Regions from separate parts of the Halomonas sp. EF61 genome, predicted to be linked through region 2. Evidence: predicted binding sites of a transcription regulator. Region 2 holds the regulator's gene; each other region holds the start of a gene.
The links. Region 2 encodes sigma-54, which starts transcription at its own class of promoters, with help from an activator protein. Its sites were predicted from a motif close to TGGCACNNNNNTTGCTNT; they were not measured.
Positions count from the first base shown of each region.

Region 1: a site for sigma-54 is predicted at 1,516-1,533, ahead of NFI08_RS20105 (hydrogenase small subunit). Genes of this name have one in related genera too.
Region 3: a site for sigma-54 is predicted at 1,428-1,445, ahead of glnL (nitrogen regulation protein NR(II)). Genes of this name have one in related genera too.

Region 1 is NZ_JAMSHM010000004.1:120,210-123,483, forward strand. It holds gene NFI08_RS20100 (nickel-dependent hydrogenase large subunit) at 1-266, opposite strand, end outside; gene NFI08_RS20105 (hydrogenase small subunit) at 266-1,360, opposite strand; tRNA gene NFI08_RS20110 (tRNA-Met) at 1,816-1,892, shown strand; gene NFI08_RS20115 (M18 family aminopeptidase) at 2,057-3,274, opposite strand, start outside.
Region 2 is NZ_JAMSHM010000002.1:152,596-155,869, reverse strand. It holds gene rapZ (RNase adapter RapZ) at 1-43, opposite strand, end outside; gene ptsN (PTS IIA-like nitrogen regulatory protein PtsN) at 97-582, opposite strand; gene hpf (ribosome hibernation-promoting factor, HPF/YfiA family) at 588-896, opposite strand; gene NFI08_RS09765 (RNA polymerase factor sigma-54) at 1,056-2,468, opposite strand; gene lptB (LPS export ABC transporter ATP-binding protein) at 2,750-3,274, opposite strand, start outside.
Region 3 is NZ_JAMSHM010000001.1:830,419-833,692, reverse strand. It holds gene glnA (glutamate--ammonia ligase) at 1-457, shown strand, start outside; gene NFI08_RS03655 (DUF4124 domain-containing protein) at 688-1,263, shown strand; gene glnL (nitrogen regulation protein NR(II)) at 1,563-2,612, shown strand; gene ntrC (nitrogen regulation protein NR(I)) at 2,605-3,274, shown strand, end outside.

The DNA.
Region 1 (3,274 bases), on a different contig from region 2:
CGCACCGACGCCAGCGCATGACAGCCGGTGCAGACGCCGCAGATGCGCTCGACAAAGGCCCAGGCGTCGCGCGGGTCACGGCCCTTGAGGATGACCTCGAGCCCGCGCCACATGGTGCCGGTGGACACCGCGTTGCGGATGATGTTGTTGTCATCCACGTTGACCTCGCAGCGCATATGCCCCTCGATGCGGGTCACCGGGTCGACGACGATACGCCGTCCGCTTCTGTCCAGATTGAACCCGTTAGGGGTGTTGATCTGCGTCATCAGGCTTCCTCCCTGTTGGCTGACGACTGGCGCTTGACCTGCGCCCGTTTCAAGGCGCTGACGGCGGCGTGGACCGCCACCGCACCGCCCACCCCGGTGGCCACAACGCCGCCGATCTGGTCGGCGTTGGCCTCGATGCCGAACTGGTGCACGTCCTGCAGCCGGGCGTACCAGGACCCCTTGTCCCAGAAGCCGTCTTCGGAGCAGCCGATACAGCCGTGGCCGGCCTGGATCGGGAAGCTCACCCCCTCGTTCCAGCGGATGGTCGAACAGGCGTTGTAGGTGGTCGGGCCCTTGCAGCCCACCTTGTACAGGCAGTAGCCGCGACGGGCGCCCTCGTCATCGAAGGACTCGACGAACTGGCCGGCGTCGAAGTGCGGCCGGCGGTAGCACTTGTCGTGGATGCGCTGGGAATAGAACATCTTGGGCCGGCCGGTACGGTCGAGCTCCGGCAGCCGGTCGAAGGTCAGCATATAGGTGATGACCCCGGTCATGACCTCGGCGATGGGCGGGCAGCCCGGTACCTTGATGATCGGCTTGTCGGTGATGACCTTGTGCACCGGAGTCGCCCGGGTGGGGTTGGGGCGCGCCGCCTGGACACAGCCGTGGCTCGCGCAAGAGCCCCAGGAGATCACCGCCTTGGCGTGCTCGGCGGTCTCGCGCAGCTGGTCGACGAAGGGCCGCCCGCCGACGATGCAGAACATGCCGTCCTCATTGAGCGGCGGGTTGCCCTCCACCGCCAGGATGTAGTTGCCCTTGTAGCGCTCGATGGTGTCGGCCAGGGCGGCCTCGGCCTGATGCCCCGCCGCCGCCATCAGGGTGTCGTCGTAGTCCAGCGAGATCATCGACAGCACCACGTCCTTGACCAGCGGGTGGGCCGAACGGATGAACGACTCCGAACAGCAGGTGCACTCGAGCCCGTGCACCCAGATCACCGGCGTGCGCGGCTTGGTCTCCATGGCGTGGGCGATCTTGGCGGTGTAGGCAGGCCCCAGTCCCAGCGCCGCCGCCGTGAGTGAACAGAACTTCAGAAATGAGCGACGCGTGACCCCCTGTCGCCGCATCACGTCGTAGAAGGTTTCGATGGGCTCCATCGGCAACGACTCCCCTGTCGTGGTCCTGGATCTCGCCACCGGCGTGATCCCCTGATCTGGAGGCGACCTGCCCTCGTTACGGCCAAGGCCAGAAGCCGACTAGAGGCTTGTACGCCAGGCCATCCAGATCGCCTGTTGTTGTTTCCCTTATATACGGGGCAAGGCCCGTGCCAGATTGCGGGGAGGACGTCTTTTCAAACACTTGGCGCGCTTGACCACCACATGGCGGTAGCGCCCTTTCCAGCGGTCTCCGTCACGCCAGCACAGAACTCGCGCTACACGGCACACAGGTGGTAGCCGACTTTCCAGCGCGCTGCGCTGGCGTCGCCCTGGCCGCCCCGGGCCACTAGCAGAGCCGTCATCGGGGCCATCACCAAGGCCGTCACCGGCGCCATTGCCATAACCCAAGTGCTTGACAACAAGCAGCGAATCCGTAGAATACGGCGCCATCCAAAGGCTACGTAGCTCAGTTGGTTAGAGCACATCACTCATAATGATGGGGTCCCCTGTTCGAGTCAGGGCGTAGCCACCAGATACCGAAAGGCCCGTCGATCATCGATCGACGGGCCTTTTCGTTGCGCCTTCCAATGTAACGATTCAACACCGACGCAGAAAAAACAGAGCGCCTGGCGGTTGCCCGCCAGGCGCTCTGTTATCGTCGTTTCAGTCTTTCAGCAAGCGCTGCGAGCGCTGGACCTACACCAGTTCGGCGCTGTTGAAGAAGGCCGTCAGTGCCCGAGTCAGGTGTTCCACGTCCTGGCTGCCGGCGGTCTCGCGGATCGAGTGCATCGCCCACTGGGGCACCCCCACGTCCAGCGTCGGCACGCCAAGCTCCGTTGCGGTGATGGGGCCGATGGTGCTGCCGCAGCCCATGTCCGCCCGGGTAATAAAGGTCTGCACCGGCACCTCTACCTTCTCGCACAGATCACGGAACATCGCCGCCGTGGCGCTGTTGGTGGCGTAGCGCTGGTTGGCGTTGGTCTTGATCACCGGGCCTGCGTTGAGGCTCGGGCCGTGCTGGGCGTCGTGCTTGTCCTTGAAGTTCGGGTGCAGCGCGTGGGCGTTGTCGCAGGAGATCATCCGCGAGGACTGGATCAGGCGGATATAGCCTTCCTCAGTGCCCTCGCCCACCTGGCCATTCACCCGCTTGAGCACGTCGGCGAGGAACGGACCCTGGGCGCCACAGGCGCTGGCGCTACCCACCTCTTCGTGGTCATTGGCGACCAGCACCATGCCCTGTTCGCCGTCGGCGTCGAGCATCGCTTCCAGGCCAATAAAGCAGGACAGCAGGTTGTCCAGGCGGGCGCTGGCGATCAGTTCCTTGCCCACGCCCACCAGCGACGGCGGCTGCAGGTCATAGAAGCCCAGCTCGAAGTCCAGCACCTTCACCCCGGTCAGACCGTGCTCCTGCTCCAGCCAGGCCAGCAGCAGGCGATCGAGGTCGTCGTCCTTGCCGCCCTGCAGCACCACCGGCGCCATCTGAGTCTGGGCATTCATCGCCTTGCCGTCGTTGGCTTCTCGATCCAGGTGGATGGCCAGGCTCGGGATGATGGCGATGGCCTCGGCGACGTTGAGCAGCACGCCCTCGACGCGACCATCGGCGTGACGGACATGCAGACGCCCGGCCAGGCCCAGGTCACGGTCGAACCAGGGCGCGAGCAGTGCCCCGCCGTAGACCTGCACGCCAAGCTGCAGCCAGCCCGCCGAGGTCTGGCCGGCGTGGGTCTTCAGCCTGAGATTGGGGCTGTCGGTATGGGCGCCGACCATGCGCAGACTGGTGACCGGCTGGCCCTTCGGCAGGTTGACAGCGATAATCGAAGAATCGTTGCGGGTCACGTAGAAGCGGTCACCGGGAACCAAATCCCAGCTATCGGTCTCCAACAGACGACGGTAGCCGGCGTCCTCGAGCCGCTG
Region 2 (3,274 bases):
ACTTTCCCGAGCCGGAGCGACCACTGATGATCACGAGCTGCATGTCCTGTCTCCTTGGGCAGGCGTCCATTGCTGATGGCCTAGGCAAGGCCGCGATCAGGAGGGAGTGTCGTCCCCTGGCGCCTGTTGGCGGATGGCTTCCTGCAGGCGCTCGTGAAGCTCGCGCTGGGAGCTGGCGTGGCGCAGACGGTGACGTGTGTCGGCGTCGTTCATGACGCCGGCGACCTGGCCGAGCAGGGCGAGATGGGCGTCGTCGGCCTCTTCCGGTACCAGCAGTACGAACACCAGATCGACGGGCTCACCATCGATGGCATCGAAGTCGACAGGTTCCGCGAGTTTGAGGAAGCCGGAGATGGGCGCCTTGCAGTGGGGGTTGCGGGCATGGGGAATGGCGACGCCATTGCCTATGCCGGTACTGCCCAGGCGCTCACGTCCGATCAGCCGACTGAAGACCTCCTGGCTGTCCAGGCTCGGGGTGTTCTGCGCAATGAAGGTGCTGAAAAACTCCAGCACCCTCTTCTTGCTGCCTCCCGGGACATCGAACAATGTGCGCTCGGGAGGGAGAATGGCTTCCAATGTCATGAGAGTCAGCGAATTCCGGCGCCTTGGGCGCGGGCTTGGGATTTTTCCTTGTGCTTGACCAGCTGGCGGTCCAGCTTGTCGGCAAGGGCGTCGATAGCAGCATACATGTCGCCGTCCTGCGCTTCGGCATGCAGGTCGGCACCGGCGGCGTGAAGGGTGCAGGCGGCCAGCTGGCGTTCCTTTTCCACCGAGAGGGTCACCTGGACGTTGGTGATGTTGTCGTAGTGGCGCTCCACACGGGTGAGCTTCTCTTGTACGTAGTCACGCAGGGGATCGGTCAATTCGACGTGGTGGCCGGTGATGTTGACTTGCATGACAGGCTCCTTGCTCTTTCGGGTGGTGGCTTGATTGTAACCCTTTTTCCGATCCTGCAAACCCCCTCGACGCTACGCAGAAAGACGCAGATGTCATGCGAAATTTCAAGTGCTTGCGCTTTCCCGATAACTAGGCTAGCGACGCCGCAGCGCAAGGCCTCAGCGCAGTCGCTTGCGCTCGCTGGAAGACGGAATATTCATGGCTTCCCGGTACTTTGCCACGGTGCGTCTGGCGACATTGACGCCGTCTTCCGCCAGCAATTCCACCAGTTTGCTGTCCGACAGAGGTTTGCGGGCAGGTTCCTTTTGAATCAACGATTTGATCATGGCGCGGATGGCGGTACTGGAATGGGCGTCGCCATCCTGGCCGACCTGGCTCGAGAAAAAATACTTCAACTCGAACACGCCGCGAGGCGTGTGCACGAACTTCTGGGTGGTCACGCGGGAGATGGTGGACTCGTGCATCTCCACCTTGTCTGCGATATCGGCCAGCACCAACGGTTTCATGGCCGCTTCTCCCTGCTCGAGGAAGTCGATCTGACGCACCATGATTTCCCGGCCGACCTTCAGTAAGGTGTCGTTGCGGCTGGACAGACTCTTGATCAGCCAGCGCGCCTCCTGCAGGTGGTCCTTGAGGAACTGGTTGTCCTGGCTCTTGTCCGCGCGCCGAATCAGTGCAGCGTAGTCGGGCTGGATGCGCAGTCGGGGCATTGCATCCGGGTTGAGTTCAACGCGCCAGCCCTCTTCGGTGTGGCGTACCACCAGGTCGGGTATGACGTAGTCGTTATCGCTGTCACCGAACTGGCTGCCGGGACGTGGGTCGAGGCTCCGGATCAGCTCGATGACGCTGTCGAGTTGGTCGTCATCGAGTCCTAGTCGGCGCTTCAGCAGACGTCGGTCGCCGCTGGCCAGCGCCTCGAGAAACTGTCTTACCAGTCGTCCGGCCTGGGGCAGCAGGACGGTATCGCGAGGCAGGCTATCCAGTTGCAGCATCAAACACTCGCGCAGGTCGCGGGCGAACACTCCGGTCGGTTCGAACTGTTGCAGCCGAACCAGCACCGCCTCCACCTCGGCGAGGGGAGGGGGGCGACGACCGTCTTGCTCGAGCCCCTGGGCAATGTCATCCAGCGTCTGCTCGAGATAGCCGTCGGCGTTGACCGCGTCGAGCAGGCTCTCGGCGATCAGGCGCTCCTGGTCGCTGACGTCGAGCATCGCCAGTTGCCAGCTCAGGTGGCTGTGCAGTGACTGGGAGCTTGCCTGGCGCTCGAAATCCGGCGCCTCGCCACTGCCGGCGGGGGTGGTGCCCAGGTCCTGGTAGGTGTCGGACCAGTCGCTGTCCACACTGAGTTCCGAGGGAATCTGATCCGCCCAGTCATCTTCCACGGCTTCCCTCGTCTGCTGTTCGCCGAACTCGTCCTCGAGTTCGAGCATGGGGTTGGCCTCCAGCGCCTGCTGGACCTCCTGGCGCAGGTCCAGGGTCGAAAGCTGCAGCAGGCCGATCGCCTGTTGCAGTTGCGGGGTCATGGTCAGCTGGGTACCGATGCGCAGCTGCAGTGACGCCTTGAGGGCCATGGGTCGGGATCCACCAGTGTTGTCGAAAGGCTTTACCCTAACGACGAGTCATCAGACATGCAAGCATCTTGCCAAGTTGGTGTTTTTTGACCTGTGGGAGGGAGTGTAAAGGTCGATGTGGAACAACTTGGTAGGGGGGAGGTGCTTCTTTCGAGGGAGGCCCTGTGTGCAAGGTGAGGCCGACCCTTTCGGGGCCGGCGGTTGGATGCTGATGCTGGCAAGTGTTGCGGCCGCTTGATGCGACTGCGACTGCGACTGCGGCTGTCGGGCGGCCCTGCGGTCTAGAGGCGGAAGTTCTCGCCCAGGTAGACCTCCTTGACGCGCTGGTTGGCGAGGATGGACTCGGCGCTGCCCTCAGCGATGATCTGGCCGTCGCCGACGATGTAGGCACGATCGCAGATATCGAGGGTCTCGCGCACGTTGTGATCGGTGATCAGGACGCCGATATCGCGGGCCTTGAGTTGACGAATGATGGACTTGATCTCGCCCACCGAGATCGGGTCGACCCCGGCGAAGGGTTCATCGAGCAGGATAAAGGCCGGCTCGGTGGCCAGGGCGCGAGCGATCTCGACCCGGCGCCGCTCCCCGCCGGACAGGCTCATGCCGGGGTTGTCACGAATATGGCTGACGTGGAAATCCTCGAGGAGTTGCTCGAGACGTGCTTCTCGGCCCTCGCGGTCGAGGTCCTTGCGGGTCTCGAGGATCGCCATGATGTTGTCGGCCACCGACAGCTTGCGAAAGATCGAAGCCTCCTGAGGCAGGTAGCCGATACCGGCCAGCGCGCGCTGGTGCATGGCCGCGCGGCT
Region 3 (3,274 bases), on a different contig from region 2:
CTCCTACAAGCGTCTGGTGCCGGGCTTCGAAGCGCCGGTAATGCTGGCCTACAGCGCCCGTAACCGTTCTGCTTCCATCCGTATCCCGTACACCGCAAGCCCGAAGGGCAAGCGTGTCGAGGCGCGTTTCCCCGACCCGACCGCCAACCCCTACCTGTGCTTCGCGGCGATGCTGATGGCCGGTATCGACGGCATCAAGAACAAGATCCACCCCGGCGACGCCATGGACAAGAACCTCTATGACCTGCCGCCGGAAGAAGGCAAGGCCATCCCGACCGTGGCCGAGAGCCTCGACCAGGCGCTGGCAGCCCTCGACGAGGACCGCAGCTTCCTGACCGAAGGTGGCGTCTTCACCGACGACATGATCGACGCTTACATCGAGCTCAAGAACGAGGATGTCGAGCGTCTGCGCATGGCGACCCACCCGATCGAGTTCGACATGTACTACAGCTGCTGATCGGCATAGCGCCTCGTGCGTTCCGTCGGCCCCGCGATGATCGCGGGGCCGATTTTTTTTGCGCGGGCCTTGCGCCTGGGCAAGGGATCCCCTTGGCGCGGGTCGTGGCTGCCGTCATCCTCGTCAGGGGAAGGTCGGCGAGGGCAATCACGATGATGCAGCGGTGGACGCGCAGGGCAGGCCGGGAGAGGGGCGAGAGCGCTCCCTCGTCGCCGAGTCGACCATCACTGATGGCCATTGCCTTGCTGGCAGCATCCGGGCTGGCGTTGCCGGTGGCAGAAACCGTGCCGGCGAGCACCATCTATCGCAGTGTCGGTCCCGACGGCGTCGTGCGCTACAGCGATACCCCCTCGGCCGGCGCCCGCGAGCTGGCACCGCCGTCGTTGTCCAGCGCCCCTGCGCTGGATGTGGCGGCGCCCTCCAGGCCGACGGCGCCTTCAGTACCAGGCCCGGATAGCGACGCCGATATCTTCCAGCCCCACGATGTCCTGGCCATCGCCTCTCCGGCGGATGGCAGCGTGTTGCCCACGGGGGCCGGGGGAAGATTGAAGGTGCTGGCCGCGATCAGCCCGCCTCCGGCGACGGGGGATCGCCTCGGCCTGGAGGTCGACGGTGTGCTCGCCACCAGCGTCACCGGCATCGGCCCACTGTGGCTCACCAATCTGGAGCGTGGCGAGCATCGCCTGGGCCTGGTGGTGCTGGCCCCGTCGGGAGAGGTGCGTCAACGCAGTGCCGATATCGTCATTCACGTACAGCGCGCCAGCCGCCTGCTTCCCGCCAACCCCCTTCGTCCTGCGCCGCCTTGACCCGCGATCTGCGGGCCTTGTGCGGACAGTGATCCAGGCGAGACTGCCCTGCACCAGGTTGGTGCACTAAAATGGTGCGTAGGTGCGCCGACGGTGACCCGCCTCCTCGACAAAAGCACCGTCCTGGCGCCTGCGCGGCGGGAGTGTGCCACTGGCACCAAGGCTGGCCCGCTTCTTGCTTTGAATGTTGTTGTCTGACGCCTGCTCGAGGCCGAGACCTGGACCGCCACCATGGAATGCCGGCTTGGCGCCGTGGCGGCCTCTATCGAGTGGGCGCTTTGCCCCATCAGGATGGACCCATGACGCCTGGCATCATCGAACACCTCACAACTGCGGTCATGCTGCTCGACGGCGAGCTGCGACCGACCTGGATGAACCCGGCGGCGGAGACCTTGCTGGCGGTCAGCGCCAGTCGGGTTGCCGGCGTGGCGCTGAGCGACTGGCTCAGCGGCGAGGATGATATCGCCGAGGTGCTGATACGGGCCCGGGATGGACAGCATCCCTATACCCAACGGGAGGCGCGGCTGGTCCTCGCCGGTGGAGACCCCTTGACGGTGGACTACACCGTGACGCCGCTGTCGCCTGACGAGCTGCTGCTGGAGATGGAACCACGGGATCGGCTGTTGCGAATTTCCCGCGAGGAAGCGCTGCAGTCGCGCCAGGAAACCATGAAGGTGCTGGCGCGGGGGCTGGCCCACGAGGTCAAGAATCCCCTGGGGGGGATTCGTGGCGCGGCGCAATTGCTCGAGCGTGACCTGGAGCAGACGCCGGCGCTCAAGGAGTACACCCGGATCATCATCGAAGAGGTGGATCGGCTCCGCGATCTGGTCGATTCCATGCTCGGGCCCAACCGGGTGAGTCGGCGAGAGCCGCTGAACATCCACCGGGTGCTGGAGCGGGTACGCGCGCTGCTATTGGTCGAGCAGCCGCGGGTGAGCATCGAGCGCGACTATGATCCCAGCCTGCCGGAGTTGACCGGCGATGAAGCCCAGTTGATCCAGGCGGTGCTCAATGTGGCCCGCAACGCCGTCCAGGCGCTGGTCGAGTCCGAGACACCGAACCCGGTGATGACCCTGAGGACCCGCGCGCGCCGCCAGTTCACCCTGGGCGCCCAGCGCCATCGTCTGGTCTGCGACGTCAGCGTGATCGACAACGGCCCGGGCGTCCCCGAGACGCTGCGCGAGACCCTGTTCTATCCGATGGTGTCCGGTCGTGCCGAGGGCAGCGGCCTGGGGCTGTCGATCGCCCAGTCGGTGCTGCACCAGCACGAAGGGCTGATCGAATGCGAGTCCGAGCCTGGACGTACCGAATTCCGTCTGTTGATTCCCCTGGAGATGAGTCATGACTGATACCGCTCGTGTAATGATCGTCGACGACGACCGGGCCATACGCTGGGTGCTCGAGCGCGCCCTGGCGCAGCCGGACCTTGAGGTCGAGGCGGTCGAGCGGGCCGACGGTATCCTCGATCGACTGCTGGCCGAGCCGCCCGACGTACTGGTCACCGATATCCGCATGCCAGGTATCGACGGGCTCGATCTGATGGCCAAGGTGCGCCAGGTGCACCCGGACCTGCCGGTCATCGTGATGACCGCCCATTCCGACCTGGACAGTGCGGTGGCTTCCTATCAGGGCGGGGCCTTCGAGTACCTGCCCAAGCCGTTCGACGTGGACGAGGCGCTGGCCCTGGTGCGACGCGCGGTGGCCCACGTGCGCGAGCGCCAGCGGCCGGTCAGCGTGCCTGAAGGACTCGACGCCGAGATCATCGGTGAGGCGCCGGCGATGCAGGAGGTGTTCCGGGCCATCGGGCGCCTGGCGCACTCGCATATCACGGTGTTGATCAACGGCGAGTCCGGGACCGGCAAGGAGCGCGTGGCGCGTGCGCTTCATCAGCACAGTCCCCGCGCCGCCAATCCCTTTATTGCCCTCAACATGGCGGCGATCCCCCGGGATCTGATCGAGTCGGAGCTGTTCGGCCACGAGAAGGGCGCCTTCACCGGCGCCAGCGCCAGTC